3 regions of the Halomonas sp. AOP7-B1-5 genome follow, and region 3 is predicted to be linked to each of the others. Evidence: riboswitches for the same ligand, from Rfam matches in the RefSeq annotation. Region 3 holds a riboswitch; each other region holds the start of a gene.

Region 1 (10,281 bases), on a different contig from region 3:
CCCGACCATGGCGCCCCATACAAAGAAGTAGCCGTAGCGATAGCCCAGTTCCGGCATGTACTCAAAGTTCATCCCGTAGATACCGGCAATAAACGTTAAGGGGACAAAAATCGCGGTAATCACCGTTAGAACACGCATGGTGATATTAAGCTGGTGCGATGAAATGGAAATATAGCCGTCGACCAAATCGCCGCAAATGTCGTAATACATCTGAGTCAGCGTATAAAGCCTTTCAAAACGTTCGGCCACATCGTTAATGGCATGCAGCGTTTCGCTTTCTTCGCGGGGAAGATGCTGATAGTCGTAGGCCGTTAACTCTTGGGTAATCCCTTTATGATAGTTAAACACGCGGCGCATTTTGACCAATCGAGAACGGTAAGTAGTAATCTTACGCATTAATACGTCGTTACCGTTTGCGAGCAGCTCATCCTCTAAATCGCTCAGTTCCGACTCAAACTCAAGCAGACTATCGATATAGTAGCCGGCTGAGGTATACATGATTTTTAACGCTACCTGCTCAGGCGACTTGGCTAAGAGTGCCTTACCATGCTCTTTTAACAATCGCTCAACGCTCATGGCAAGGCCTGAATGTAGCGTGACTAAAAAGCGCTCGCCGATAAAAAAGCATACCTGCTGAGGGACAAAATTAAGTTGGGCATCAAATGAAGAGATACCCCGGTAGACAATCAGCGTGTGATTATCGAATTCTTCGATTTTAGGCGGCAGGCGCTCTTTATGAGCATCCTGTATCGCCAGTGGGTGACACTCAAATTTTTCCAGCAGGCGCTCGACCGTCTCTTCGTCTTCGCCCTGCATATCTATCCAAATGTGGCTATCGGGTATTGTTTGCCACGTCGCAAAGAGCTGCTCGTCGCCTTCGTAAGTGGTGCCATCGGGTGTTGTCACAATGCTGCGAATCATACTCTTCCTTGAATTCTTTAAAATAATACGCAGCTTACGCGATGCGTACCTATGATATGCGTACCTTTGATATACGTAGCTATGATATGCATACCTGAGCTTTACCCGCGCGTTTTGCTTCATACATCGCAACATCGGCACGTTTAAGGAGTTCTTGCGCCGTTTCATCTGCGCCCGGCGTATAAACCGCAACGCCAATGCTAGTACTTACGGTTAACACGGCCTTACCAATGAGCAGCGGCTGTTCAATAGTATGAATGAGCTTTTGCGCTATAGGTTTGATCGCATCCAGCGCAACGCCCTCAAGCAGCAGAACAAACTCATCCCCGGCCCAACGTACAACAAAGTCGGTTTCCCGGGCAGAGGCCGTTAATCGCTTGGCTATTTCGCGTAGCAGCTCATCGCCAACCGCATGGCCATAATTATCATTAACCTGCTTAAAACTATCCAGATCCATAAACAGTACGGCTAACGGCTTTTGTGAGCGTCGCACACGAGCCATAGCGTCAGGCAAGCGTTCGTCCAGCGCCCGGCGATTGGCCAACTTGGTTAGTACATCTTCGCGCGCCTGCTGGTCACGCAAGCGTTCAAGCTGCTGGCGTTCGCTGATATCGTGGATAAACAGACTACGCCACTGCCTACTGTGAAAAGAGAGCGATTTAAAGCGAATCTCAACCGGTAAGCGACTGCCATCTGATCGGTGTGCTAAATGAGTCACCGGTCCTTTTTCAGCCTCACAGGGTAAGCCATCAGGCAGTATAAGCTGGCTAATCGGCTTGCCCAAGGCCTGCTCGCGCGACCAACCAAACATGGTGGTGGCAGCTAAGTTCCAGTCCAATACGCAGTCGTTTGCATCAACGCTCACATAGGCGTCGTAAGCGGTTTCAATGACCAATTTAAGCTCATGAGTACGCTGTTCGATTTGCTGTTCAAGACTATGATGAAGCTTAATCAGGGCTTCCTGAGAGGCCTCTTTTTGTTTCTTCTCACGATTGAGTCGCTCACGCAGCTGGATTTCCTCAGTCACGATATCGGCAAGATCCTGCAACGTGGAAAAATCGCTTTTACTGAGTTTTCGTGGTTTGGTATCTATCGTACAGAGAGTGCCTAGCACCAGTCCCTTGGTGGTTTTTAGCGGTATTCCTGCGTAGAAACGTACCCCATTAGGCTTAGCCACCAGTGGGTTCTGCGCAAATCGGCTATCAAGACAGGCATCCTCAACGACCAAAGGGGCAGATTCGGCAACTGGGTAGGCGCAAAAAGCGATATCACGTGGCGTCTCAAGCACATCCAGACCAACACGTGATTTAAACCACTGGCGTTTGGCATCAATCAGGGTAATCGTGACACCAGGCACACTAAGCAGCCTCGCGGCAAGCCGGGTAATACGGTCAAACACTGGCTCGCTGGGCGTATCGAGCAGTTTAAGCTCGTAAAGCGCCTCTAGGCGTGCTTTCTCATCTGACGGTATAGGATAACTCATTTAATACTTCACCCAGGTCGGTAGGTGTTTTGTCCATCATAGCGTGAAATAATTTTCACTGCCCAACCGCCTTATTGCTCGTCACATACGCGAGCACCACGCTTACCGTAGTGGAAGCTAACAACGCTCCTAAAAACGGGCCGAGCGTGGGAACGCTATTGGGGAAGCTTGCAGCCATTATACCGGCACTTAGGCTTTCTTGACCTATCCATCCCGGCAAGATAGCGCCCATTAGTCCAGCCAAACCGCCACCAATAGCCGCAAGCGGCGTCATGCGTTGCCATAAACCGAGTAGAACAGGCACGACAATGGCGGCGCACAGTAAATCGGCGATTAAAAAAAGGCGTAGGATCGACAACCCCTGAAGCGCGACAATCACCACCGGCACCATAAGTAAGACGGTCATCCAACGCGTGAGAGTGATGGAAACACCAGGCTTTTCGCTGCGCGACACAATCAGCGAGGCAATACCACTTTGCAGCGTATCCACACTCGATGCCACCAGCGTGACCGCCAGCACCAGGGCCACCATGGCTACCCAAGAGGGCACGTTATTCAATAGCGCAAAAAAAGGCATCGGGGGCTCACCAAGCGCTATTCCACTCATGGCCGCCACCATGCCCAAACCGCCAATCACCATTACGATGACTACCGTGGCAATTCCGCCCATCCAGGCGCCCCGCCCCAGGCTTTGATTATCACGCGCAGCCCATACTCGCTGCCAATAGCCCTGGTGAAACAGGTTGGCCGCAGTGACCGCAATCACCAGCGTTAACGACACACTAAGTGCACTGGATGTGGGAATGGAGGGCAGCACCGCACCACTGGGCATTGCGGGCAGGTGCCACAGGGTGACGCTTGAAACGATCATCAACAGGGCAACCAGTAGCCACGCCTGCCAGCGGTCGGTCGCAAGGCTTGCGCGCAGCCCGCCGCTTACCGTGTAAAGTAGTGTAGCGAGGGTAACGCCAATGATCACCCAGTTCGGCGGCACGTCAGATAGCAGTGACGTAATCGCCCCAATGGCGGTTAATTCAGCGGCCAAAAAACACGCCATGTATACCACCGAAACCAGCGTTACCCAGTGGCGAACGCCCCGGCCATAGCAAGCGTCGGCAAACTCCGCGATGCTGCGTCCCTCGGGCAAAGCGCGGCGAATAGCCGGCCCATAGAGGCCAAGGACGATAAACGGAAGCGAAGAGCCAAGAGCGTAACCTGCCAGTGCCAACGGGCCGGCAAAGGCGCCAATTTCTGGCGGCGCAAATAATATCCATGCCCCCATCCCAGAGGCAACAAAAGAGAGCCCTAGCGTAGTGCTGGTTTGTGAGTTTCGCGCGGTGACATAGTCATCTAGTGAGCCTTTTCGCCCACGGGCTTTAAAGCCTAAAAATGCAAAGCAGCAGAGCGCCGCGCCTAGCATGGCTGACGTTAGGTATGGCATGTCGCACTTCCTCCGCCGGTTCTAACCGGATCAGGTTCCAGGGTCTGCAACAGCATTCTCAGCCACACAATGTGGCTCCCCTGGCGACAGTGAATTGAGAGCGTATCCTGATTGAAATTCAACGAACCGTCAAAACTGAGTGACAATGTTCCCCACTCGCGCCTGCGGCTATGTATGCTATGCGCTAAATAGCTAGAATGAAAAGGGCTTACTTCTCCTATTCATTCGCTACAACGTTGCTTAAACTAATAAAAATTTGGAGTATTACCTGCATAGCGGCGTTGCCGCATAAAACTGGCTTACTGCCGTTCGCGCCATAACAACCATCAATGCCAAAAGCGCCGTGTGAATATACCTATGGCGCGCGCATAGGAAATTGCCATGTCGTATACCGAAGCCAAAGAGCATACCCAAGGTCGGCTCCATACTCTATTTGCTGATCCTTATCGTGCATTTGAAAACAACACCGATGAGCGCCAGCTTCACGTTCGTGTAATGCTTTATATGCTGTTGGCGCGACCGATGGCACGCGGTGACATGACGCTTCGCGTCATTCATGGCTGGGAAAACGGTGGTTTTGAACCAGACGACCTACAGCATGCCGACTACGCTTTGCATGATCTGGCTGATTTTAAGCGGGTTGTAAAATACTTTGAGAAGGCCGCGCAACAAAATGTCCCTCTCCCGTCAGAAAACCCGACCGTTCTAGCAGACCCTCTCGCCCATGCTATCGCCGACGCCAAAGCTGAAGGGCAAATGCTTGCCGATGATATACGCACAATGCCAGCAAGCTGGCCCGCCTTTGAAGGCGGGCTCGCCCTTTATACGCTGTTTAAAATGTATCACCGCTTGGTATATGGGGAAGACGATGTCTACCGCTGCTCACAGTGCAAAACTCCGCACGGCCCCCGTGAAATCCATGAGTTTCATCTGGAAGAGGGTGAGTTTGCACTGTTGGTGCCGCTTAGCGGGCAGGTAAAAGCGTCGCCCTCGCTACTGGTTCTGCATGAGAGCCAGCTTAACCCCATTGAAAAGCTGCTTGAGGAAAGCTTCAACCTGCTGCAGGACTTTTAAGACACTCTATACCAGCACGGGCTCCTAAAAAGGAGCCCGTGATATCTAGTTAAACGCTGTCAGGCTTGGCTAAGCGTCAGCGCAATCATAAGCCCAAGCACAATGGCTTCTGACTTGATGAAACATAGCTTCTAGCTTAATGAGATAGTGCTATTGATGCCGCTGGAAACATTTTCAGGCTCAAACCAGCGCGCGGTTACTGTTTTGGTTTGTGTCCAAAACGCAATAGCCTGCTTACCGTTAGGCCCTAGATCGCCCAGTTTTGAGGCCCTTGAGCCGGTAAAGCTAAAATAAGCAACCGGCACCGGAATCGGCACGTTAATTCCCACCTGCCCCACATCAATATCCGTTTCAAAACGCCGCGCCACCCAGCCGGAGTTAGTGAAGATAGAAGTGCCGTTGCCGTTAGGGTTGGCATTGATAAACGCAATCGCCTCATCAAGCGTTTCCACATTGACTACGCAAAGTACGGGGCCAAAAATCTCTTCACGGTAAATGGTCATCTCCGCCGTCACGTCGGTAAAGAGCGTCGGTCCGACAAAGTTGCCCTTTGGGTAGCCCTCTACTTGGCAGTTGCGCCCATCAACCAGCAAATTGGCGCCTTCCTTTTCGCCCGCCTCAATTAAACGCAGCACACGATCCCTAGCAGCGGTTGATACGAGTGGCCCTAAATCGGCATCCTGCTGAGTGCCTGGGCCGACTTTCATCTGGCGCGCGGCTTCCACGATATCGTCAATCCACTGGCGCGCCTCACCGACCAGCACTAAGACGGAATTGGCCATACAGCGCTGTCCGGCGGCGCCAAACGCCGACCCCAGCAGGTTATTAATCGCCTGGCTGCGATTCGCATCAGGCATCACTACACAGTGATTTTTCGCGCCCATCATGGCTTGCATGCGCTTGCCTGCATCGCCCGCCCGCTTGTAAAGCAGCGACCCCACATGGGTTGAACCAATAAATGAAAGGGCTTTGATCGTTGGGTGATCAGCGATCTGATTGGCAACCTCGGGACCGCCATGCACGACGTTTAACACGCCCGGCGGCACCCCCGCTTCATGGGCCAACTCCACCAGACGCATGGTAGAGCTGGGATCCTGCTCGGAGGGTTTCAAGACAAACGTATTGCCCGTGGCAATGGCCAGCGGAAACATGAAGCAAGGCAGCATAATGGGGAAATTAAACGCGGTAATACCCGCACCGACACCTAGCGGCTGGTGAAGCGTATAGACATCTACTTCACTAGCGGCGTTTGCAGCCACTTCGCCTAGCTGAAGCGAGGTAATCGAGCAGGCATGCTCAACCACTTCTAACCCGCGCCCCACTTCGCCTTTAGCATCCGGTAGCGTCTTGCCATGCTCTTCGGTGATTAAAGCGGCCAGCTCATCGGTATTATCCCGAATCAACGCCTGTAGGGTCAGCATGATACGCATACGTTTGCCAAGCGGGACGTTGCGCCACTCTTTAAAGGCCTCCTGCGCACTGGCAATCGCGCGCTCTACCTCTTCTGCGGTACAAAAAGGTACCCGGGCCACCACTTCCTGAGTCGCTGGATTAACCACATCACGCCATTCCTGACTCTGTGACGGGACGGCCTGACCATCAATGATCATGGAAATTTCGCGAACGGCCATTGCGTTGCTCCTGTCTTATGATTGTTCGTTGTGGAGACAGTCATTATCACTGCCTTTGCGGTGTGAACAGGGTATAGCAGCAAGTTGACGTAAACGTCAATTAGCTATTAATGCAATTGCTGATTGGCAATGACACAGCACAAAAAGAAATCGTGAGCGTGCGCTTAACCGCTTGACCTGCCTTGCCAATAAAGGATGATAAAGCGTACGACGATGGAGATGGCGCTTTGCCTTATCAGAAACAAGCCTTCACTGCGGTGATTACCCACAAGCTGAGCCATGCCGGCCTGTGCATTCTGACCCTGCTGCTCTGGTGCGCCACTCCATCTTCTCCGGCCGCTATTGCTACCGGCGTCAACAGCTCATCCACGCATGCCGATCAGCGCGAAGCGCTGCTGCCGCTGGCCACACAGAGCCATTCATTACGAATTCGCGGCAGCAAGCCCCTGACCGCCGACACCAATGACGCGGAGACGGGCGATGCGGCCTTGCCTGCTTATGCAGCCCAGGTTGTCTTCGCCCGCTCAGGCAGTTGCACTCTGTCGCGTTCAATTACGCCACGGGCAGATAGCCTATCCATATGCCTTCCACCTAGCCGCGCGCCTCCGGCTGCCTAACCGATTAGGGTACTCTCAGAATTTCATTACTGCATGGCACCACGGTTTAACGCGGCGCCCATTTATATCGTTTGCTAGGAAGCGCGTATGTTTCAGGTGGATCAACTTATTTTAATGGCAGCGATCCTGCTGCTGATCGGCATAATCTCAAGCAAACTTTCGGCCCGCTTGGGTATGCCGGTGCTGGTTCTGTTCCTGGGAACCGGCATGCTGGCTGGGGAAGCGGGTATTGGCGGGATCAGCTTTGATAATCCTATTTTGGCACATGCCCTGGGTACCTTGGCGCTGGCCATGATTCTCTTCGACGGCGGTCTACAAACGCCGATGGCTTCAATTCGCATGGTTTGGAAACCCGCATCCTTACTGGCAACGGCTGGGGTTCTCATTACATCAATGATTACAGGTGCAGCAGCGGCCTATATTCTTAATCTGCCGCTGCTCGATGGGTTATTGTTGGGCGCCATCGTAGGGTCGACCGATGCGGCGGCCGTTTTTTCGCTGCTGCGTAATGCCGATATCCATATCAACAAACGGCTTAAGTCGACGCTTGAGATCGAAAGCGCCTCGAACGACCCTATGGCGATTTTCTTGACCATTGGACTGCTTGAAGTTCTGGTTAACGATATGCCACTTGGCGTGGGCTTATTGAAGCTATTCGTGATGCAGATCGGGGTTGGCGGCGTCGTGGGTTTATTAGTGGGCTGGGCATCGGTTCAAATAATCAATCGCATCCAACTGGTAACCTCAGGGCTTTATCCCGTGCTGGTGGCAGCCTGTGGCCTATTTGCCTTTGGTGTCGCAGCTAATCTTGGGGGCAGCGGCTTTCTGGCGATCTTTGTGGCGGGGGTGATGATCGGTAACCGTCGCATCGCTTTTCAGCGCAGTACCTTCTTGTTTCATGATGGCTTGGCGTGGATGAGCCAGATCGTCATGTTCGTTGTGCTGGGCCTGCTTATCAATCCCATGTCACTGCTGGACGTATGGCTTGAAGGCCTGATGATCGCGGCCATTTTAATACTGGTGGCCCGTCCGCTTGCCGTGACGCCTATTCTTAAAATGTTCGGCTTTACCAACCGTGAAACCGGGTTGGTTGCCTGGGTAGGCCTACGTGGCTCAGTGCCCATTATTCTGGCTATATTTCCGCTGATCTTTGGCCTGGAAGGCGCGGAGCTTATCTTCAACGTGGTTTTCTTCGTGGTGTTAATCTCCGCTACCCTTCAAGGCACAACCCTTCCCTATGTGGCGCGTAAATTAGGCCTTACCGTCGCACCGCCCATTGTGCCTGCCGCAAGCCTTGAAATTACGGCACTGGAAGATGTTGACGCCGATATTGTGGAGTACCGCTTAGGCGATACCGCAAGGGCCGTCAATCGACGGTTATCCCAAATTGCGCTACCGGATGGCACGGTGGTGGCGATGATTACGCGCGGCAAGGATGTCATCCCACCGCGTGGCTCAACGCTACTTCAGGCAGGCGACCACCTGTTTGTCGTTTTACGCCCTGATATTAGGCCTTTTGTTAACTACGTGTTTGCCGAGGGCGCAAGTATTACCAGCGGCGAATTTCCTGATCAAACCTTACGCCTTAAGGGAAGCACCAGTGTCGGCGAAGTACTTCACTCGTATGGCCTTACGTTAGATGATGATATGACATGCACACTGGATAAGCTGTTGCATGAACGCCTGCCCGATAGCCCAAGCGAAGGCGATGAACTAGTACTAGGCGATGTGACGTTATCCGTACTGGGGGTACTCGAAGGGCGTATTACCACCATAGGCGTAACGAATATTCAACCAGCGCTTGTACCGACAAACATGCCAGGCTAACCGCTATGCGTAATAGCCACCTGCTCGGTACAGGTGGCTATTGGCTTGAATAGAAACGCATCGCAAGAATTGTTTAAGCCGCTTCGTAAGCCGCTTTAAGCCGGTAGAACTCATCGACGATTGCCGCCATTTCGCTGGCGTCGTAATGACACAGGCCACTAACCACCAACTTCTTGGAGCCAACCCCTACCGCATCTCCAGCCGATTCAATGGAAAATTCAAGCAGCGCATCCGCCCGCTTACCCTGCACATCCAGTGAGGAGCGCGTTAACGCAAGGTTGGGGTTAAACCCATCCAAACGCTCCAGCGAGAATCCCATGCTATCGTAAATAACCAGCGGGCGTTTGGGGTTAAACATGACCCCGTGCTGCTCCATTAACGGCTTTAAATAGTGCGGAAAGTTTTTTCCCGAAAAAGCCACATAGCAGCGCGCAAATGCTTCAATAGCGGTTTCATCCAAGGTTGTTTCACCACTGCGAACCACCTGCAGATAGCATTTGCCACTCTCGTCAGATACGTGTAGCTCACCGTTATCTGCTTCACTAAACAACAGCGGCGTATCAGCACTCACCATATTGGTGAAGCGAAATTCCATTTGCCGCGACAACCCAAATTTGACGAGTATCAGTGCGAATAGCAAGTCACCAGGCACGCAGAAACGACGCGCATCCGGATTATGAATGGGGTTGTAATCGCCAGCCACGCCTTTAGCGAAACGGCTGGCCTGCTCAGCAGAGATCACGATGTACTCTCCGCGTTGCGCGTAAAAATCCTTGAACATGGCGTTTGCTGCCTGCCTAGCGTTGAAATCGAAAACCCATAACTGCCCAACGTCGCGCATAATGCCATAAAACACGCGCTAACAGGAGTCATCGGCCAGGAAGCGAGTATGCCAAACACGAATATTGCCAAAAAACGCTTACCACGCTTTGCATTAGCAACGCTAATTGGCGCCTTATTTATCGTCGCCATTTGGCTGATAGGCAGCTATTGGCTGCTTAATAGCCAGTGGCTACCCAACAAAATCTCCCAGTTCGAAGGCGTTGAGATTCGTTGGAGCCAAGGTGCCAGCCGCCACCCTGGGCGCTGGGAGGTAGAAAACCTGTACCTTTCACGTGAAGATGACGCGTTACCGATTAGCATTGAGGCCGAACGCGCCACGCTTACGCTGTCTTTATTATCGCTACTGCGCGGTGAACTACATATTCAGGCAATGGACGCAGAAGGCATTCGCCGCTTAACCATAGGCGATATTGCCCTTGAAGCTCAAGGCACATTGCGTGTATC
Region 2 (10,281 bases), on a different contig from region 3:
CTATTAAGACGCGGTTTGCTAAGATCAGATTTACTAAAACCAAGCCTGCGCCGAAGGCTCACGCTCATCCTGGGCTAAACGAAAACGGCCTGCGCCAATGCCTGCGCGTAGCGGGCGGCGGCGCGCTAGGTTTCGTCGTAAGCCAGGTCATGGGCTGGAACTATGGGGTCTTCTTTACCGTATTTCCGATGTTTCTACTGGGCATGGTGCCCATTCTGAACGCCAGCATCATTCGCCAGTTTCTGGCCAACGTCTCGCTTAATGCGTTGGAAGTCAGCGTAGTGATGGGCCTGCTCAAGCACATGCCGGTGGTCATGACACTGGTAGTGCTGTGCATGTTCCTGTTTCGCTTCAACCTGATGGCCAAGGGTCCGCTGTTTTTGTTTGGCGCCAACGGCGTGCTTACCCTGAGTATCCTGCTGCATTTCGCAAGCTACCCAAGCGTCGATTTAAGCGATCTGCTTGCCTCCAACGTTGTGGCAAGCGTACTGGCCGTGTTCATCGCCATGCTGATGCATACACTGTTTCCCGACGTGGAACCCCGCGAGCCGCCGCCAAGGGCCAGCAAGCCCCAGGCGCAGATACGCCACGAGACGCTGATCGGCGGGATTACCGCCACGCTCTCGTTCATCGTGTTTCAGGTGTTTGACCTGCAAGGATCACTTTCGGCACAGATGGCGACCATTCTAGTGCTGTTTGCCATGGGCTATGCGGGGGCCCGGGTATCTGCGCGCAAGCGTGCCATCGGTACGTTGCTGGGCTGTAATCTGGCGCTGGTCATGCAGCTTTTACTGTATACCCAGAGCAATCACTTCCTGCTGGCTATCCTGCTTTACTGGCTGGGGCTCTTGCTGTTCGGCCGCGAGCATATCAAGGAAGGCGGCGGCTCGGGCATCGGGTTTGGCGGGCTTACTACGCTTGGCATTTTGTTTGGGCAGTCGCTCGGGCCTAACCAGGACCTGGTATATAGCGCGCTATACCGCTTTTCTTCGATGAGCGTGGCGCTGGTGGCAACGCTTTTGGTTATGGCATGTTTACATGCTTTGCTTAATAGCTGGGCACCCACAAAAATATCTATAACAAATTGAGGCAACTTTTTTTAAAAAGACTACTCTGATAATGCAACTGCGATGTTAAAGACAAATGAATGTCTCCTCGCACGCAGCGTATTTCCCTACTAACGGATTAGAGGTTTATGTCATGAGTGGAAAAGACGATAAAGCAAAAGGCGCAGCTAACAAGGCCGCTGGTAAAGTTAAAGAAGCCGCTGGTAAAGTGACCGGCAGCGAAAAAACCGAGGCCAAGGGCAAAACGCAGCAGGCTAAAGGCGAAGCTCAAAAAGGTAAAGGTGAGGTTAAGGAGAACCTCAAGAAAAAGTAATTTTACCGTGTTAGCATAATACGTCGACAACAGGGGCCATTGGCCCCTGTTTGTTTTTTGAACTATCTACGCGTTTAAGCTTTACGGAGAAACGAGTTCTACAGAGAAGCTCATTTCAACGCCCGCATCACCCACTTCCATCCAGTACTCCATATTCTCGAAAGTATTGCCATACTGCCTAAACAGCTCGATATCAGACTGTGATACTTCCGGTGATGGCGACTTTTCCATTATATCGGCCAGTGAACGGTAAAACTCACCCGTCAGATACCCATAGGCCAATAAGTCACGTTCGGAAACAGGAGCATCAAGCCCTTCCTGGAGAAGCGCTTGGTCGCTGATACCAGCACCCAGTACGATGGCGGTATCAGACATAGCGGCATAAATCGCCGGTGCTTCTGGCGGCAACATCATGCTTTCTATTTTCTGGGGTTCTCCGCCAGGTGCTAGCTCAAGAGCCTGTAGTTCTGGCATGAAGGTACTGATGGTGGATAACAAACCCATCGGATTTTGAGAAGCAAGAGTCAGCATGCCGGCAATGACAGGCTCGCCATTCACCATTTTTAGATTATCAAGACGCGCATGGAAACCCGAAAGCGACGGACCAATCATCATGGTAATTGGGTTGTTGATCGCCATGCTGATATCTCTCCAGGAGTTGTTCAAGTCCTGTAGCTCATCACAGCTGAAGGGGGTTTCACGCAATTCCCGTGCATATTTTTGGATGGTCTCGATAAGCACAGGAAGGTCCAAATTCAACCCAAAGTTGGCCATGCCTGCAGAACTGCCAAGCCCCGGCACCTGGGTGGTCAGGCCACGCAGGTCGCTGACAATTCCCTCATCGGTTCTCAGGATGAAATTCGTCTCCACGCGATCAGTATTATACTCGCTTATGCCCATTGCTAACCCAGGGAAACGGCCGGTGAGACGGTCAATATCGGCTTGGCAGCCAGACAGATTCAGCGGCTCTTCATCAACCGCTTCCATCAGCGCCAGCGTACCAGGATGTGTAGGTGTGCTCAGTTCATCCAGCAGGCGTGAAGAGGAGAGTAGTCCAGCACCGTAAGGTGTGAAATCATAGCGCTGTTCCAGCTCTGCCAATGCGTTGGTATCGTCAATATTGCTGTCAGGTAGTGTTTTTCCGAGCACTTGGTCTAGTAGCTCATCACTGGCATTTTCCGGTACTACCGATACGATCAGCTGCTGGTCCTTAATGACCAGAATTATCTTGAGTTGGCCTTCAGGCGTCAGAACCCAGTATTCGGTATCATTGGTAGTTGCCTTGCTCAGGGTAATATCGGCTTTCGTCAGGACGCGCTGCAGCGTGGTGCGGAAAGCTCCTTCATCCTGCAGCTCCATGCGCAAGACAGGCAAGATGCCCAACCCATAAAGCGCAGCCTGGGGACTCATTTTCATGCCGAGCGCATGGACATCTTCAATTGACTCTACACCGATCAGCTCTTCACCCAAGGCGATGGCTAGCGTCATGAATGTATATAGAACGTCATCGTCTTGAACATGAGGCAATGCAGCGCGCATTTCATCAAGGTCAGACTCAAAGGAAGTCATGGGCTGAGTGCTCTGATAGATAGCAAAGGCTTCCTGTTCCGATAGCGTTTCACGCGATGCCATGAAGTAGGGCGAATCAGCCGGAATATATTTCAGCATGGGAGCCGCATTGTTTTTCGGTGCTTCCTGATGTGAATCTGTAGCTGCTGGCTCGTTATCATCGCTGCAGCCGCTGATCAGGCCTGCACTGATCAAAGCAAGAGTAATCGCTATCGAAAGTTTGGTCTTCATCTGAAATCCGTCTTGTGTATGACAGGTTTTAATTTTAGGTTCGCCATTACGAACAGAACCCATGAAAATGAGAACCATACACGAGTGTTACTAAATTATCTTTAGGTTGAGTGTGTAAAAATATTTCTTAGCCGTAATTTTAATACTTACTTAACTAATTCATTAACCGCTGACTCAGATCATGTTGGTCGGCGTTAAGAATTAAAAAGCGTGCCGTTATTACGCTTGTTATAAGTAAACATAAAAATGGCCCTTGAGATTTTTGAATCCCAAGAGCCATATTCAAACGCTATGATGTCAATAACACCGCTATCTTATACTTCCTGGTACAGCTTGCTGCCTTCCTGGCGAAACTTCTCCGCCTGTTCCTCCATGCCGCGCTTAACTGACTCCGCGTCGCTTGCGCTGTCCGGCGTGCGGTCGCGGTAGGTATCACGGACTTCCTGGCTAATTTTCATCGAGCAGAACTTGGGCCCGCACATGGAGCAGAAGTGCGCGACCTTCGCCGAATCCTTGGGCAGGGTTTCATCGTGAAATTCACGCGCGGTGTCCGGGTCCAGCCCCAGGTTGAACTGATCTTCCCAGCGAAACTCAAAGCGCGCCTTGGAGAGCGCGTTATCGCGCCGCTGGGACGCCGGGTGGCCCTTGGCCAAGTCCGCCGCGTGGGCGGCAATCTTGTAGGTGATAATGCCGGTTTTTACATCATCCTTGTTGGGTAGGCCGAGGTGCTCTTTTGGGGTGACGTAGCAGAGCATTGCGCAGCCAAACCAGCCGATCATCGCAGCCCCAATGCCCGAGGTAATATGGTCGTAGCCCGGTGCGATATCAGTGACCAGCGGCCCAAGCGTGTAGAAGGGTGCTTCATCGCAGTACTCAAGCTGCTTATCCATGTTCTCTTTTACCAAGTGCATGGGCACATGGCCAGGGCCTTCAATCATTACCTGCACATCGTGCTTCCAGGCAATATGGGTCAGCTCGCCCAAGGTTTTCAGCTCTGCCATTTGCGCTTCGTCGTTGGCATCGGCAATCGAGCCGGGGCGCAGGCCGTCACCCAGTGAGAACGCCACATCGTACTGCTTGCAGATCTCGCAGATCTCCTCGAAGTGGGTGTAAAGAAAGCTCTCTTGATGGTGGAACAAGCACCACTTGGCCATAATCGAGCCGCCTCGGCTGACAATACCGGTTACCCGGTTAGCGGTCAGCGGCACATAGCGCAATAACACGCCCGCATGAATGGTGAAGTAATCCACGCCTTGTTCAGCCTGCTCGATCAGCGTATCGCGAAACACCTCCCAGGTCAGGTTCTCAGCCACGCCGTTAACCTTCTCCAGCGCCTGATAGATCGGCACCGTACCAATCGGCACCGGCGAATTGCGAATAATCCACTCGCGGGTTTCGTGAATGTTTTGTCCGGTGGAGAGATCCATGATGGTATCTGCGCCCCAACGGATGCCCCAGGTCATCTTGTCGACTTCCTCTTCAATCGACGAGGTGACCGCCGAGTTGCCCAGGTTACCGTTGATCTTGACCAGGAAGTTACGCCCAATAATCATCGGCTCACTTTCCGGATGGTTGATGTTGTTGGGGATAATCGCCCGGCCGCGAGCGACTTCATCGCGCACAAACTCTGGCGTAATCTCCTCCGGAATACTGGCGCCGAAGCTCTGGCCGCGATGCTGGTGGCCCAAGATTCGCTCCACCTCGGCATCGCCCAGCGCTTGGCGGCGCTGGTTCTCGCGCAGGGCGATAAATTCCATTTCCGGGGTGACGATGCCCTGGCGGGCGTAGTGCAACTGGGTGACATTCCCAGGCCGCCCGTCCTTTGTAGAGAGTGCCCGGCGCGGCGTGCGTTTTAAATCGAAGCGCAGTTGGGCAAGGGTCGGGTCGTTGGCGCGGCGCTTGCCGTACTCCGATGACAGCCCCTCCAGAAATTCGGTATCCCCGCGTTCCTCAATCCACGCCCGGCGAAGTTCTGGCAGGCCCTGGCGCAGGTCGATCTGTGCTGCGGGGTCGGTGTAGGGGCCGGAAGTGTCATACACCAGCAGCGGCGGGTTTTCCTCATCAATGCCGGTGGTCTTGGTGGGCGATAACGTGATTTCACGAAACGGCACGCGGATATCCGGGCGTGAGCCTTCAAGATACATCTTGCGCGAGCCGGGCAGCGGAGTAATAGCCGCAGCATCTACCTCGGCGGTTTCGGCAAGAAAGTGAGTCGTTTTAGCCATGAGTGTTCTCCCTATAGAGCGAGTAGGGAGGACAAGCGGGGAGAGACAGGGGCAGAACGATATTTGCCTGTAATATCTGCATGTCGCTTGATCCCTACGCTGGTCCTAACCAGATCAGGTTCAACGGGATCAGTGCTATTGAATCGGCACCATCTCAGCCGGCGTTACCGGCACCCCGTCAAGCGTTACGCACAGCCACAGGCTGCGCTAAAAGCAGTTTGGTTCAGCACTGAGATGGAATCAAGTCATTTAGTGCGGGCTAATTTTATGAGTAGCTTTGTCGCTTTTAGACGAAAGTACGGTTTAAAGTAGGTCAGCGAACTGAGTAGACGGAAACCGATGACTAGCGATTTTGCCATTGTGGGATGGGGTAGTTACCGACCCAAATATCAACTTACCTCCCTTACCCTTGATCATGAGCAGGGCTTTGCTCCCGGCTGGACCGAGCGCCAGTTTGGCATTGCTGTTCGCCACGTCGCTGGCAGTGATGAAACTACCTCTATGATGGCAGCCAGCGCAGCCCGAGAGGCACTGGCTAAGGCAGGGTGGGGTGAAAAGCTGCCTGATGTGATCATCGGCGGGTGTGGTGTGATGGAGCAGCCCATTCCCTCTACGGCCGCTCTGGTGCAGTATCATCTTGGTCTTGGGTACTCTGGCGTACCCAGTTTCGATGTCAATCAGACCTGCCTCTCCTTTATAGCCGCGCTGGACGTGGCTGCTATGGGCATTGCCTGTGGGCGCTGGAAGCGGATACTCCTGTTCGCCAGCGATATCGCCTCGGCGGGGTTAAACCCCAATGATCCCAAAACGCGCGCTATTTTTGGCGATGGCGCAGCGGCGTTGGCGATCGAAGCAAGCGACGATCAGCAGCAGGGGCTATATGGAAGTGCATCGGTCACCTATGGGGCACACCATGGCCTTGCCCAGCTACGCGCGGGCGGCACCAGGCTGCGCATCGAAGAGGGCTTCGAGGCGTTGAAGGAAGGTGCTTACTTCAAAATGGATGCCTTCGGAATTTTCAAGGCATCTGCCAAGACGCTACCTGGCGTCATCGATAAAGCCCTGGCGCAGGCTAATATCACCCGCGACGAGCTGAGCTGTGTGGTCTGCCATCAAGCTAGCGCGCCGGGCGTCGAGCATGTGCGGCGGCTATTTGCACCGCGCAGTGAGCGTGTGATCAATATCTTTGCCACCACCGGCAACCAGATTGCTGCCTCTATTCCCACTGTGCTTGCGCATGCGCTGACCACTGGTGCGGTCAAGCGGGGTGATTATCTTTTACTGCTGGGCACGGCGGCAGGCATAAGCGCCAGCGCTATGGTGCTGCGCGTATGAGTCGGCGTCTCTTGATCACTGGAGCCACTGGTGGGCTTGGCATGGCATTGGCCCGTGAGGCGCTATTGCGCGGGCACGAAGTTCGCGCAACCGGGCGCTCACACGCCGCAGGCGAGGTATTGACGGCACTTGGGGCTGAGTTTATCGCGGCGGATTTGACACACCCGCAAACCGATCTGGCGCAGTTTGTGGCAGGCATGGATAGCATCGTTCATGCCGCTGCCTTGTCAGCCAGCTGGGGGCCGAAAAAAGCCTTTGAGCGCCACAACGTGACAATGACCGAACAGTTACTCAACGCTGCGGCGCAGAGCGGCGCGTTACGCTTTGTGCTGGTCTCTTCGCCGTCGATTTTTGCCGCCTACCGCGACCGCCTTCTGATTGACGAGCAGAGCCAGCCCGCGAAGCCGCCACTCAATCACTACGCGCGCACCAAACTTGCCGCCGAACGGCTCGTTCTGGCGCCGCGGCGCGACGCTCTGCATTGTTGTGCCATTCGCCCCCGCGCGTTGGTCGGCCCAGGGGATCGCGTGATTCTCCCCAAACTTGCCGAACTGGCCGGGCGCTCGCGAGTGCCGCTACCCAGAGGAGGGCGAGCGCTGATCGAGCTGACCGACCTGCGCGATGCGGCATGGGCAATTTGTGAAGCCGAAGCCCGCACGCCACAACTTGCCGGGCAGGCGATCAATATTTCCGGTGGCCAGCCCGTTACGGTGCATGACGTGGCTTATCGGCTGGCCAGGGCACTGGGCAAATCCCCACGGTTCATTTCATTACCGGTAGGGCTAGCCCGTACGATGGCCGTGCTTCAGGAGCAGTGGGGAATGCTGACCCGCGCCGAACACGAACCGATGTTGACTCGCTACAAGTTGGCCACCCTTGCCTATTCGCAAACCTTTGACCTGGCGCCCGCCCGACACCTGTTGGGCTATCAGCCACGCTTTGATGCCATGGCCACATTGCTGGCGCAAGCGCAGCAGCTAGCTTTGCAGGAGGCTTCATGATTCGCGTTGGTTTTCGGTGGCTGGCGCGTGGCCTTTGCCGCCACCCCGAAGCCGCAACGCTCTCCGGCGGGCGTTTCAACCCGGTGGATTTTCCCGCGCTAGTAGGCGTGATTGAACATCCCACCCGCGGGTTGTTGCTGTTCGATACCGGCTACGACCCTGCATTTCTGGAGGCGACGACCCCTTTCCCGGAACGCTTCTACCGCTGGGCGACGCCAGTTGAGGTGGGCGCGGAACACGCCTGGCATACCTGGCTTGCCGCCCATGGCATCAACGATAGCGATATTACTGCGACCATTATTTCGCACTTTCACGGCGACCACGTTGCCGGCATGCGCCACTTGGCCGAGCGGCCCATCTACTGCGCCCGCGCTGGATTGACCGAGCTGCGCGCGCCCGGGCGTTTCAAACGGGTGCGTCAGGGGTTGCTTCCCGCGCTGGTGCCTCAGGCCGCTGATGCCAACGCCCGTTTTTTTGAAGAAGCCCCCGCGGTCACGCTGCCCAGTGGCTTTGCACCCTTCAGTGAGGGGCGCGATATTCTTGGCGATGGAAGCCTGTTGGCCGTCGAGCTGCCTGGGCACTGTGTGGGGCATTGGGGGCTGGCGCTGCGCACCACGCAGGATCAGCTCATACTGCTAGCCGCCGATGCCGTGTGGCTCGGCAAGTCGATTCATGAGCGCCGCCCGCCGCCACGGCTGACCACCGCGCTGTTGGGGAACACTCGCTGCTATCGGGCTACCCTTGCCAAGCTATGCGCTGCCGCCGAGCACAACACTGAACTTACCATTCTGCCCTCGCATTGTGCCGAGAGTGCGCAACGCTTTCGAGAGTCCCATGCGCGTTGACCAACTGGCTGCCGCCTGGATGCGCACCCGCCGGGCACTGCGTTTTTCGTCTAGCCAGCTGGAGGCGCGGCGTGCTCGCCAATGGAGGCAACTACAGCCGGTGCTGGCGCGCACTCCTGCGCTGGCGGCGGTTGCCTGGGGGCCGTGGGAAGCGGTCCCGATTACCGAAATAGCCGCTCTGCGCGCTGACTACGGCGCCTGGAACAGTCTTGGCCTGAGCACGAAAACGCTGCATGCCATGGCGGATGCCGCCGAGCAGGGCCTGGCAACGGGGTCGCTTTCAGCCGGCTGGTCGACCGGTAGCAGCGGTGCTGCCCGCGGGCTCTTTTTGGCCACTTCCAAAGAGCGTGCCGACTATTTGGGCCAGAGCCTGGCGCGGCTGCTGCCCGCTCGCGCGCTGCTGGCCCGCCAGCGGTTGGCCCTGCATCTGCGCGCCAGCAACGCTCTCTACAGTGATGTTCAGCGCAAGCGCTTCGTCTTTGGTCATTTCCCATTGAACGACTCAAACGAGCAGACGCGCAGCGCGCTGGAGGCGTTTGCACCCACGATTTTGATTGCGCCGCCTCATCGCCTGGCCGCACTGGCAGAGGCGGGCATGAACCTGCCGACATTGCGCCATCTGTTTGTGGGCAGCGAGCCAATGGGAGAGGCCGAACGCGACGCCATCACCACGCGGCTGGGGTGTGCATCGCGATCGATCTATCAAGCCACCGAAGGTTTTTTGGGTGCCGAGTGTGCCCATGGTCATCTGCATCTCAATGATCATTCGCTGATCATCGAGCTTGAACCGGTGCCCGGCACGCCGGGCTATCGGCCGATCATTACCGATCTGCGCCGGGTCAGTCAGCCCATTGTGCGTGTACGCGGCGATGACTATATAGAGCTTGGCGCCTCCTCCTGCCCCTGCGGATTTGCCGGACGCATCATTTACCCGCCCCAAGGGCGAGTGAGCGACGTATGGCGCTTCGCCCAATGCACCGTAACGCCGCCTCAGGTAGTCGCCGCAATGGAGAGTGCACTGGGTGGTGATGCACTCTGGCAGGCGGAGGCCCGGTTTGAGCGCGTGGTGTTGCATCTCTCGCCCCACTGCCTGGCCCGCGACGCCGAGCGTGCCAGCGCCACGCTTATCAGTAAGTGCCAATTGCCGGTGCCGGTTGAAGTGGTGCGTGACCTGACGGGCTGGCAAGGCCCCAAACGTCGCCGCGTAGTCAGCCATCATGGCTAGGCAGGTGTTGATTACCGGCGCGCGCTCGGTGGCGGCGCTTGAGCTTGCTCGTGATTTTTCCGCTGCTGGCTGGGAGGTGCACCTGGCGGACAGCGCCGCCGCGCGAATGGCACGCTGTTCGACGCTGCCCGTCCGGCTACATCGTCATCCCGCGCCTCGGCAGCAGGGCGGTGCGTTTCGTCAGTGGGTGAGGGCGCTGGTCGAGGAGTACCGTATTGAGCTGGTGATACCCACTTGCGAAGAGGTGTTCCATTTAGCGGCGCCCAGTTTGCATGACTGGCTGGGCGACCGACTAATGGCGCCTTCGCTCGAGACATTACGCACGCTTCACGACAAGCTCTGCTTCGCACGCCACTGCCAGCAAGCGGGGTTGCCGGTACCCGAAAGCCAGCCCATAGAGAGCGCCGACCAGCTCGCGACGTATCGCACGACCTGCCACGAATGGGTGTTTAAACCACGCTTTAGCCGCT
Region 3 (10,281 bases):
AGTTAAATATAATAAAGGGGCAATGGCATGGTTTGCGATATTCCTGCTATTTCTAACGGCTATCATGGCATCTGCCGCCCAGGCGAATCCGCGTTATGCCGGTATCGTAGTCGATCTTGAAAATGGCGAAGTGCTGTACTCGGAAAACGCCGATGCACCACGTTACCCCGCGTCGCTAACCAAGATGATGACGCTATATCTAACCTTTGAAGCATTGGAAAACGGCGATCTAGGCCTTAATCAGGCACTACCCGTGTCCGCTCAGGCCGCCGCCATGCCCGCCACAAAACTGTGGCTTTCGGCGGGCAGTACCATCCCTGTGGATACCGCTATTCGTGCCCTGGCGGTACGTTCTGCCAATGACGTCGCCGTTGTACTCAGTGAATCGCTAGGCGGTAGTGAACAACAGTTCGCCCGCATGATGACCGAGAAGGCGCGCGATCTCGGCATGACGGCGACCACCTTTCGTAACGCCTCCGGCTTGCCTGATGATCAGCAGATGACCACGGCCCGCGACATGCTCACTCTCTCGGTGCGCGTCATTCAAGATTTCCCTCAGTATTATCATTATTTTGGTCTACAAGAATTCACCTATCGTGGCACGCGCCACACCAGTCATAACCGCTTGGTGGGCAGCTACCCCGGTGCCGATGGGCTAAAAACGGGCTTTATTCGCGCCTCTGGATTTAACGTGGCAACCACCGCCGTACATGACGGTCGGCGTATGGTCGCGGTAGTGATGGGCGGTTTTAGCGCCTCCTCTCGCGATACGCATATGGCCAATCTGTTGGATAGAAGCTTTATGCGCGCGGAGTTGCGTGATCATCGCAGCTGGCTTGCGGATACCAGTTTTTCACAGGATTACATGAGTTTCCCGTCAGCTACTCCGCCGATCGCGCCTTCGCGTCCCGCACCGGTTTCCCAACCTAGCCAAATGCTCGCCCGTGTGGACACCACCACCATTTCACCTAGCCCAAGCGCGATGGTTGATGAGCGTCTGGCCAAGATGACCGTTGAAGGGCCGAGCGAAGCCTCAGCGGCATCGAATTCCGACCCTTTACAGGACTTTATTCAGCGCGAACGTATCATTGAAGCACCGCCAAGCGGGCACTGGGGTATTCAGGTAGGTGCGTTTAGTCAAGAAGCTCAGGCGCAGCAGCTGGCCCAGCAGGCAGCTCAGCGCTTAACCCAGAATTTATCCGGGCGTATTGCGGTGGATACCCTTGAAGGCCAAACGCCGGTTTACCGTGCCCGTTTGGTCGCCTTGGATGAGCACCATGCCCGTGAAGCCTGCCGAGAGCTTCTGCTGCAGGGCATGGAGTGCATGGTGGTTAACGCCAGCCTTTAAAACTGTGATGCACTTTAAAGCTGTGATGTACAAAGCAGAGCAAAGCCCCCGCTAACGCTTGGTTGATTAGCGGGGGCTTTTGTTTTTAAGCCGTACCAACAACCTGGGGGCGCGCGTGACAGCGTCATTAAAAGGCATTCTTTTCATGTGCGCAGGGGTGCTTTTTTTGTGCCTCGGTGATGCCATTGCCAAGTGGTTGGGGGAAGTGCACTCCCCGCTGCAGATCATCTTCTTTCGTGCCCTCGTATCGCTGCCGCTGATTGTATTATTGGCCTACACGTCGGGCGGGCTGAAAAAACTGCGCACCAAGCGTCCTGTCGTGCATTTAGTACGTGGATTGATCTACACGGCGTTGATGGTGAGTTTTGTGATGGGCCTAACGCTATTACCTCTGGCAGAAGCTACCGCGATTGCCTTTGTCGCCCCGTTATTTGTCACTCTGCTATCAGTCCCCATGCTCGGTGAGCGGATTGACCGGCCTGTCGTCATCTTTTCGCTTATTGGGTTTGTGGGCGTACTGGTAGTCGTCAGGCCGGGCGGCGATGCGTTTCATCTAGGGGCGCTGATCATGCTGGCCGCGGCGCTGTTCTATGCGTTGATGATGATCACCGCACGGCGCTATGGAAGCCAGGAGCATCTATGGGCCATGGTATTTTATATGATGCTCGTGCCGTGTGTGATCACCGGACTGTGTTTGCCCTGGGTATGGCAAACGCCTGAACCGCACCACTGGCTGGGGTTTTTGGCTTCGGGCGTATTAGGCGTGAGCGCGACGGCGTTTTTAACATTAGCGTTTCGCTATACGGCGGCGGCCATTGCCGCGCCGTTTGATTACACCGCCATGCTATGGGCCGTGGCGCTTGGCTGGTGGTTTTGGGACGAAACGCCAGATAGCTGGGTATGGGTAGGCAGCGTGCTGATTATCAGCAGCGGCCTGGCAATTGCCTACCATGATCGCCGAACAACCTTGAAACGCCGCCCCTCTGCATGAAGGTGATAAAGCGGACTGCTTCAGGCAAACGCATATACATCCATCGCCAGCACTCCATGCTCGACACTATGGTGCAGCTGCTTGGCATCGCCTCCTGCGCCCATTGCCACCAGCAACGGTTGAAAATGCTCGGGGGTTGGATGGTTTCTGCGAGCTTCGGGAGCGTCCTGCCAGTCAAGTAATGCGTCGCGGTCATTACTAGCCAGTTTGCTATCGACCCAATCTGCGAACTCGCCCACCCAGTCTGGCATAGCGCTGCCCATGGGCATTGTCTCGTACAGATTGTGGGTCAAGCTGCCCGAGCCAATAACTAAAATACCCTCGTCGCGCAGCGTGGCAAGCTTACTACCTAGCTCGGCAAGCTCCTGATTGGACCAGCGTATGGGCAGTGAGACAGACACCACCGGGATATCTGCTTTGGGAAACATAAGCGAAAGCGGTACCCAGGCACCGTGATCGAGCCCACGCTCGACACTCTGGGCACCGAGCAGTGCCGCCAAGCGCTCGGCCAGTTCAGGCTCACCCGGCGCAGGGTACTGGCACTCGAACAGCGCCTGCGGAAAACCACCAAAGTCGTGAATGGTTTCCGGCCAAGCCGTGTTGCTTACCTTGAGCGCAAGGCTCTCCCAATGAGCAGACACTACAACGACTGCCTTGGGTGCCAGCGTTTTGCCCAGCTCGCGCAGAAACTGATGTGCTGGGGTCGGGGTGAGCGCCAGCATCGGGGAGCCGTGGGATATAAACAGGCTAGGTAACATGATGACATCTCCTAACGGTAGCCCCGACGCTCGGGCTGAGCGCCAAGGCAAAGAATAGGGCTTTCAAAAATGGAGCTTTCACAACTAGCGGAAAAAACGACCCAGGCTGAAGCTTCCGCTACCTAATCCTGCTTGAACCAGTAGCGCAACGGTCCAGAACAGCGGGAATTCCCAGCCGCCGCCTTCATTAGAGAACATCCAGCCGTTGCCCAGGTGGATCGACGTGGCGCCCAGCAGGAGCGGTATCATGGCAAGACTAACCCAGCGGGTGTAAATGCCCAGTATGAGCGCTAAGCCGCCGCCCAGCTCTCCCAGAATGGTCAGGTAAGCCAGAAAGCCGGGTAAGCCTAACGATTCGAAGTAACCCACCGTCCCCGGCAGTGTAAAAACGAAGACCTTAAGCAGGCCGTGGGCCAGTGCCATTACGCCAAGCGAAACGCGAAGTAGTGCGATGGCGTGGGGTTGAATATTCGCAGGCGCAGTCATCGCGGAAGAGGGTGCATTCATGAGGATATCTCCATTGGGGAACGATGTTTCAATGAAGACACTTTACGTGGCTATGACTGAGAGATAATCGACGTTTAACGAACATCACTGTTGCGTAATAGGCGACAATCCCATGTCACGCTCCCAGTAGGGTGGGTCGCCCCAGGCAGCCGCCAAATGGTCGATGAAGCGCTCTACTTTGGCAGGTAGAAAGCGCCGGGCTGGGTAAAGCGCATGAATATCCAATATTTTTGGCGCTAGTTCGGTTAAAACCGGGATTAAACGCCCTTCAATAATGCTTTCAGTCACCAAAAAGCTCGGCTGATGAGCGATACCCAGCCCCGCTTCGGCAACGTGGGTTAATACATCACCGTTATTGCTTTCAAGCGGACCGTGAGTGGACAGCGTGGTATTGCCAAAACGCCAGTCGCCAGGGGCCGGGCCATTACGATAATGCAGGCACTGGTGTTGCTTTAAAGCTTCTATATCGGCAGGGACGCCATGTTTAGCAAGGTAGCCAGGCGAGGCGCAAAACAGCATTCGGCAGCGTGTCAGGCGGCGCGCCACCAGGCTTGAGTCCGGCAGGCTGCCGATGCGGATTGCAACGTCGTAGCCCTCTTCGAGAAGATCCACGCGGCGGTCGTTCAAGTCCAGGCGTACCTCCAGGCCAGGATGCTGGGCCATAAAGCTTGCGACCAGAGGAGAAAGGTGGCCTACGCCAAAGCTCATGGGCCCATTGATGCGTAATCGGCCGCGCATCTCAGAAACGCCGCTGCCGACATCGGCGGCGGCTTCATCAAGCGCTTGCACAATTGTCTGTGCATGAGCCAGATAGCGCTCGCCCTCCGCCGTTAAATGCAGGCGCCGCGTGGTGCGCTGAATGAGCCGTACTCCCAGCGTTTCCTCAAGCGCCATGACCAAGCGCGAAACCCGCGTACGGGAAAGATTTAATGCCTCGGCGGCGCGCGTGTAGCTGCCCAGTTCGGCAACTCGCATAAAGGCGACTATCGGCTCAAGCTGATGCATAAAATCGCGTCACTTAAAGGCTGGGCCGGGTAAAAAGGCGAGCAGCCTGATAAGGGGCGGGCTGGCCACAAATAGCTGAAATAACCGCCAGCCCATTTGTACCGGCACGGAAGACCTGCTCGCTATGGTCGGCCTTTAACCCACCGATGGCAACGCTGGGAAGAGGCGAAGCAGCCGCCAGCTGTGCAAGGCCTTCGAACCCGATAGGTAACGCATGGTCACGTTTGCTCTGCGTGGCAAATACCGGGCCCAGCCCCACATAGTCTAAAAGCTCTACCGGGGCCGCTTGAAGCTGCGCAAGCGTGTTAATGGAAAGCCCGATAATAGCGTCTGGCCCCATTGCGGTGCGCGCCTGTTGAGCGGCGGTGTCGCTTTGCCCGACGTGTAGCCCATCCGCACCGCTTTCCAGCGCGACCACCAAGCGGTCATTAATCACCAGCGGCACACCGCTACCGGCCAGGGCGGCCTTGAGGCGTTTAGCCTGCTTAATCATAGCGACATCGCTTGCCTGCTTATCACGCAGCTGAACAAAGCTTACGCCACCCTCGACGGCCTCAACGACCGTGCGCTCAAGGCCATAGGGTTGGCATAAGCGGGCATCCGTCACCAGATAGAGCGAAAGATCAAAGTGCATTTAACCTTTCTCCAGGCCGGTGAACGTATCAAGATCGCTTGGCGTCAGTTGATAAAGCGCATCCAGAAGCGCCACTTGGAAGCTGCCGGGGCCGGTTGCCAGCGCTCCTGCGCGCTCGCCTGCCACGCCAAAGCTTGCCAGTGCCGCCACGGTCGCCACTAACGGTGTTTCAGGCCGGGCGGCGATAAATGCCGCTACGGTGGCGCTCAATGCACAGCCAAGAGTAGTTACACGTGGCATTAACGAATGCCCGCCGGTTAGCCGCCAGTGCTGGGTGCCATCGGTCACGAAGTCATGCTCGCCGGTCATGGCGACAATACAGCCTTGCCGGTTAGCCAGGGTAATAGCGGCGTCACGCGCCTCGTCGATTGACGCCGTGGCATCGACGCCTCGGCCCTGGTGGGTGAGGCCCGTCAGCGCGATAATTTCTGAAGCGTTGCCCCGAATCACGCTGGGTGCCAACGCCAGCAACTGCTGGGAAAGAGTTTGCCGGTAGCATGTGGCACCCACAGCAACCGGATCAAATACCCACGGAATGTTATTTTCCTGCGCTGCCTTCGCCGCCTGCTGCATGCCCTCGGCCCAGGTTGGCGAAGGCGTGCCGATATTAATCGAGAGCGCCCCGGCCAAGCGGGTAAATTCGGCAACTTCCTCGACGGCATGCAGCATGGCGGGGGAGGCGCCTACGGCTAACAGGCAGTTAGCGGTACTGTTCATCGCCACAAAATTGGTAATACAGTGCACCAGCGGTGTCGTGCGTTGCACGGCGAAGAGAGCCTCGCCAAGCGGGAGTGATGTCATAGCCACCTCACAGCGTAGATCGGGTGCGAAACGACACCGCGACTTCCTACGCCGGTATTATCCGGTTCAGGTTCAAAGGGTGCGTCTCAGCTCGATGATCTCAAGCGCCCCTGTCGATAGGGCTACTATCTTAGCCTGGGGAGGAGGTGTAAAGCATCAGTGACGTCTAGAGCAGCTGCCGTCGTTCATACAGTTCTTCAAAACCGTTCTTCACAACCGTTCTTCACTACGGTCTTTTCACGACGATTATTCAAGACAGCCGCAACGCGCTAATAAACCAGATCCAGAGCGTGTTGGCGCAGAATGTTCAGGGTGGTTACTTCAAGCGCTTTCTCATGCGTACCGGATAAAATGACCGGCGGCGCCACTCCCACGTTAGCCGCCTGCTGCCAGCGGCTGGCGCATAAGCACCAGCGATCACCGGGCGATAGGCCGGGAAAGCCAAACTGGGGTTTAGGCGTGCTTAAATCGTTGCCCTGCGCCAGGGAGTAGGCAAGAAACTCCTCTGTCATAATCGCGCAGATGGCATGGATCCCTACATCTTCAGGACCAACACGGCAAAAACCATCGCGGTAAAAGCCCGTTTTGGGTGAATGGCAACAAGGCGTCAGGGGTTCGCCCAGCACATTTAAATCACGCGACATGTCGCCTCCAGAGTGTCAGGGCTAGAATAATGGGTATCCTGCCCACATGGTGTGTAACCACAGTTTCATCAAGCGATGGTTGCGTTTAACTATAGGCTTGTACACTGTGTCAGTTTTGTCAAAGATAACTGCTAAATCGAATCATTTAGCAGCAAAATGCGTAAGGATCCTAAGATGAGTTTTGAAGGCGAGCAGTATCCAGGCGTTGCACCCGTTGCTCCGCAGACCCAGGGTTTTCGTTTAAACCATACAATGCTGCGGGCGAAAGACCCTGAACGGTCGCTGGCTTTTTACTCGCAGGTATTTGGTATGCAGGTACTGCGTCGGCTGGATTTCGAAGAGATGCAGTTTTCGCTCTACTTCTTAGCCAATCTGGAAGCCAGCGATCAGGTGCCGGAAAATACTCAGGCGCGTACCGCCTGGACCTTCAGCCAGAAGGGCCTTTTAGAGCTTACCCATAACTGGGGGACTGAGAGCCAGGAAGACTTTGCCTACCACGATGGCAATGCCGAGCCTCAGGGGTTTGGGCATATCTGCTTTAGTGTGCCGGATTTATCAGCCGCCCAGGCGTGGTTTGACGAGCACGATGTGACATTCGTAAAGCGGGCCGATCAAGGCAAAATGAAAGACGTCGTGTTCGTCAAAGACCCAGACGGCTACTGGATTGAAGTCGTCCAGGCCGACCTAATGGCGGCGTCGGGCGACTAATATGGCACATTTGCTGTTTCGACTGCGTCACGTCACCGATGAAGAAGCCATGGAAATTCGCGCCTTACTCGCCGAGCATCGCTTTGATGTATACGAAACCCAGGCGGGGTTTTTCCGCTTGGGGGTCGATGCTATTTGGCTACGCGATGAACGCCAGCGTGAAGCGGCCGAAACCGCCCTGGCCGCCTATCAGGTAGCGCGCTTTAACCATGCTCAGCGCGAATTACACGAGGCCCAAGCGCAAGGAAACGCGCCAACGCTTTGGCGACGGCTCCTCGAGCACCCCGTGCAAGTCGCGTTAGTGCTCATCGCGGTGGGGCTGATTGTGGCTCTTACGGTAGGCCCTTTTTTAGGCTTACTGCGCGGTTAGCGCCTTTGCCGTTAGGCCGCTGTCAGGTGGCCGCGTTTAAGGTACATCCTGACGCCCTCGCTGCCGGCAGTTAACGCAGGCGTTGCACCCGTCGGGTAGCGGCACCAGGTGCCAGCCGTGTAGTGGTGTGTGCTATCGCTTAGCGTGCCTTCCAGAATAAACAGTTCAAGCCCGCCTTTAAGCGTGGGGTAGGCAATTGAAGTACCCGCCGCCCAATGTTCCAGGCTAATACGTTCCTGCTTGAACGTGTGGAGCATCTTGTAAGCAATGCGAGGCCTTCGGTCGGGCTGCCAGGGTAGCCGGTGGGCCGGTACGGCCAGCTGCAGCGTATCGTTGGGGTCAAACTGATGCAGTTTGACGAAAATCAGCGCGCCTTCATCGCCAATCTGCGGCGTATGGGCGGTACCGATCGGATTGCGCAGGTAGCTTCCCGCCGGGTAACGGCCATGCTCATCGGCGAAAACGCCTTCCAGCACCAATATTTCTTCACCACCGCCATGGGCGTGAGGGGCAAATTGACTATTGGGCGCATAGCGCACCAAGCTGGTGGCACGGGCTACTTCGTCGCCGACCCGGTCCAGCATCATGCGTTCAACGCCCGCACTGGGGGCGTCTACCCACCGGTACTGCTCCGGGGTCACGCTGACAAACTGAGAAAAATCGGCATTCAAGTGCATGATGTTAGCTCGGTAGCGGATGAATCTGCACAGTCTCGATAGATCACCCGGCAATTGCAACCAGCTATTACTAAACAAAGCCCTGACTATTTGCATAGCCAGGGCATATCACTCTTTAAGGAGTGTCCATCAGCGCGGTCAGGATATGATGGGCGGCCTCGATGCGGGCCTGGTTAGGGTAATTGCGATTCGCCAGCATAACGATACCCATCTGCTGGCTGGGTACAAAAGCCACATAGGCACCAAAACCGCCGGTTGAGCCGGTCTTGTTGAACCACACGTCCTGGCTTGCCGGTAGCGGCGGCTGTAAGCGCCTCGCTTCGTTGGCTTCTAAAGCCATCTCAAGCGAATTGCCGGCGCGTAGCTGATCAAGCGTTACCGGATAGGCATATCGCTCCCAGCCCAGGGCTTGGGTCATATCACCCATACTGAAATAGCCCATTTGCGTTGTCTCTAACGTTTCACGCAGCGTCTCGTCCAGTGCTGAACTATCCATGTGGGCTTCAATGAACGTCAGCATGTCTGCCGTATTGGTCTTCACGCCGTAGGCCTGGGCATCCAGCAGGCCTGGGTTTACCCGAACTGCCTCATCGTCTTTCGAGTAACCATAGGCATAGTGTGGCTGCTGTTCTTCCGGTACTTCCAAGTAGCTGTGCTCAAGCCCAAGCGGTGAGAACACATGCTCTTCCATTAACGCCGCATAAGGTTCGCCAAGCCGCTGCGCCGTCAAATAGCCGAACAAACCAATGCTCGGGTTGGAATACTGTCGGTGAGTGCCAGGGGCATAGTCCGGTTGCCAGTGGCGATAGTAGTCGAGCATTTCGTCTTCATCTTGCACGTCATCGGGAAACTGCAAAGGCAGCCCGCCCGCCGTGTAGGTGGCAAGTTCCACAAGGCTTACGTCATCAAAAACGCTGCCTTCAAGTGCCGGCAGGTATTGGCTGGCAGAATCGTTTAACGGCAGCGCACCGCTCGCCTGCGCGTAAGCGCCCAGCGCTGCGGTAAAGGTCTTACTGACCGAACCCAACTCAAACAGGGTGTCGGCTGTTACCGGGGTATTCGCCGCTTGATCGGCGACACCATAGTTAAAGTAATACCGCTTGCCATCAACACTCAGCGCCACGGCCATACCCGGAATACGATGTTCCGCCATTAGCGCCTTTATGGTGTCGTTGACCAGCGCATCTATCTGAGGATTATTCTGCTCATCAGATGCCCAGGAAAATGAGCCGATAAAGAGCGAACCTGCAATAATAAGACCTGTTTTCGCTGCAAATATCCTGTTCATATAAAAAACCTAGTAGTCAGAGGTTAGTGATGAATGGTGTTTTAATGGTCTGGATGGCGAGTAAGTTACGGTTAATGGCGCTGCCTGACAAACAGCGATATTTTGTACGCGCCATTAGAAAAATTAGGGGGTAAAAGAGTGCGTCCTTATTTGCCACTAAAAGCGCTGCGTGCCTTTGAGGTATCGGCTCGCCATTTGAGCTTTACCCGCGCTGCGGAGGAGCTCTGCGTAACCCAGGCCGCCGTTAGCCATCAGGTTAAGCTGCTGGAAAGTCAGCTCAAGGTTCCGCTATTTACCCGCTTGCCCCGCGGATTAATGCTGACCCAGGAGGGCGAGGGGCTGTTGCCGGTATTAAGAGACGCTTTCGATCAGATCACACACACGCTAGAGCAACTAGGCGAGAGTAATTACCGTGAAGTGTTAAACGTAGGCGCAGTGGGTACGTTTGCGGTGGGCTGGCTGTTGCCCCGGCTGGCCGATTTTCAGGAAAAGCACCCCTTTATCGATCTACGTCTTTCCACGCACAACAACCGTACGGACATGGCCGCCG

What was found. A riboswitch is a leader RNA that binds a small molecule or an ion and turns the genes downstream of it on or off. The one in region 3 is predicted to bind thiamine pyrophosphate.
Region 1: another riboswitch for thiamine pyrophosphate. It lies ahead of ACT3XD_RS10005 (sodium:solute symporter); the one in region 3 lies ahead of thiM (hydroxyethylthiazole kinase).
Region 2: another riboswitch for thiamine pyrophosphate. It lies ahead of thiC (phosphomethylpyrimidine synthase ThiC); the one in region 3 lies ahead of thiM (hydroxyethylthiazole kinase).

What each region holds. Positions count from the first base shown of each region.
Region 1 is NZ_JBQTDC010000016.1:71,583-81,863, reverse strand. It holds gene corA (magnesium/cobalt transporter CorA) at 1-921, opposite strand, end outside; gene ACT3XD_RS10010 (sensor domain-containing diguanylate cyclase) at 1,001-2,404, opposite strand; gene ACT3XD_RS10005 (sodium:solute symporter) at 2,460-3,845, opposite strand; TPP riboswitch at 3,835-3,937, opposite strand; gene ACT3XD_RS10000 (hypothetical protein) at 4,227-4,919, shown strand; gene ACT3XD_RS09995 (CoA-acylating methylmalonate-semialdehyde dehydrogenase) at 5,051-6,550, opposite strand; gene ACT3XD_RS09990 (hypothetical protein) at 6,778-7,167, shown strand; gene ACT3XD_RS09985 (potassium/proton antiporter) at 7,255-8,994, shown strand; gene ACT3XD_RS09980 (DUF3581 family protein) at 9,068-9,775, opposite strand; gene ACT3XD_RS09975 (hypothetical protein) at 9,884-10,281, shown strand, end outside.
Region 2 is NZ_JBQTDC010000020.1:59,487-69,767, forward strand. It holds gene ACT3XD_RS11415 (DUF2955 domain-containing protein) at 1-1,088, shown strand, start outside; partial or broken gene ACT3XD_RS11410 (HlyD family secretion protein) at 1-7, shown strand, start outside; gene ACT3XD_RS11420 (CsbD family protein) at 1,201-1,380, shown strand; gene ACT3XD_RS11425 (hypothetical protein) at 1,462-3,180, opposite strand; gene thiC (phosphomethylpyrimidine synthase ThiC) at 3,495-5,405, opposite strand; TPP riboswitch at 5,480-5,593, opposite strand; gene ACT3XD_RS11435 (3-oxoacyl-[acyl-carrier-protein] synthase III C-terminal domain-containing protein) at 5,745-6,740, shown strand; gene ACT3XD_RS11440 (NAD-dependent epimerase/dehydratase family protein) at 6,737-7,741, shown strand; gene ACT3XD_RS11445 (MBL fold metallo-hydrolase) at 7,738-8,586, shown strand; gene ACT3XD_RS11450 (cell division protein FtsA) at 8,576-9,811, shown strand; gene ACT3XD_RS11455 (ATP-grasp domain-containing protein) at 9,804-10,281, shown strand, end outside.
Region 3 is NZ_JBQTDC010000003.1:120,198-130,478, forward strand. It holds gene ACT3XD_RS02865 (D-alanyl-D-alanine carboxypeptidase family protein) at 23-1,348, shown strand; gene ACT3XD_RS02870 (DMT family transporter) at 1,464-2,339, shown strand; gene ACT3XD_RS02875 (dioxygenase family protein) at 2,360-3,097, opposite strand; gene ACT3XD_RS02880 (DoxX family protein) at 3,182-3,604, opposite strand; gene ACT3XD_RS02885 (LysR family transcriptional regulator) at 3,689-4,609, opposite strand; gene thiE (thiamine phosphate synthase) at 4,623-5,243, opposite strand; gene thiM (hydroxyethylthiazole kinase) at 5,244-6,044, opposite strand; TPP riboswitch at 6,071-6,166, opposite strand; gene ACT3XD_RS02900 (DUF2237 family protein) at 6,314-6,688, opposite strand; gene gloA (lactoylglutathione lyase) at 6,863-7,396, shown strand; gene ACT3XD_RS02910 (DUF6164 family protein) at 7,398-7,766, shown strand; gene ACT3XD_RS02915 (cupin domain-containing protein) at 7,778-8,443, opposite strand; gene ampC (class C beta-lactamase) at 8,559-9,731, opposite strand; gene ACT3XD_RS02925 (LysR family transcriptional regulator) at 9,870-10,281, shown strand, end outside.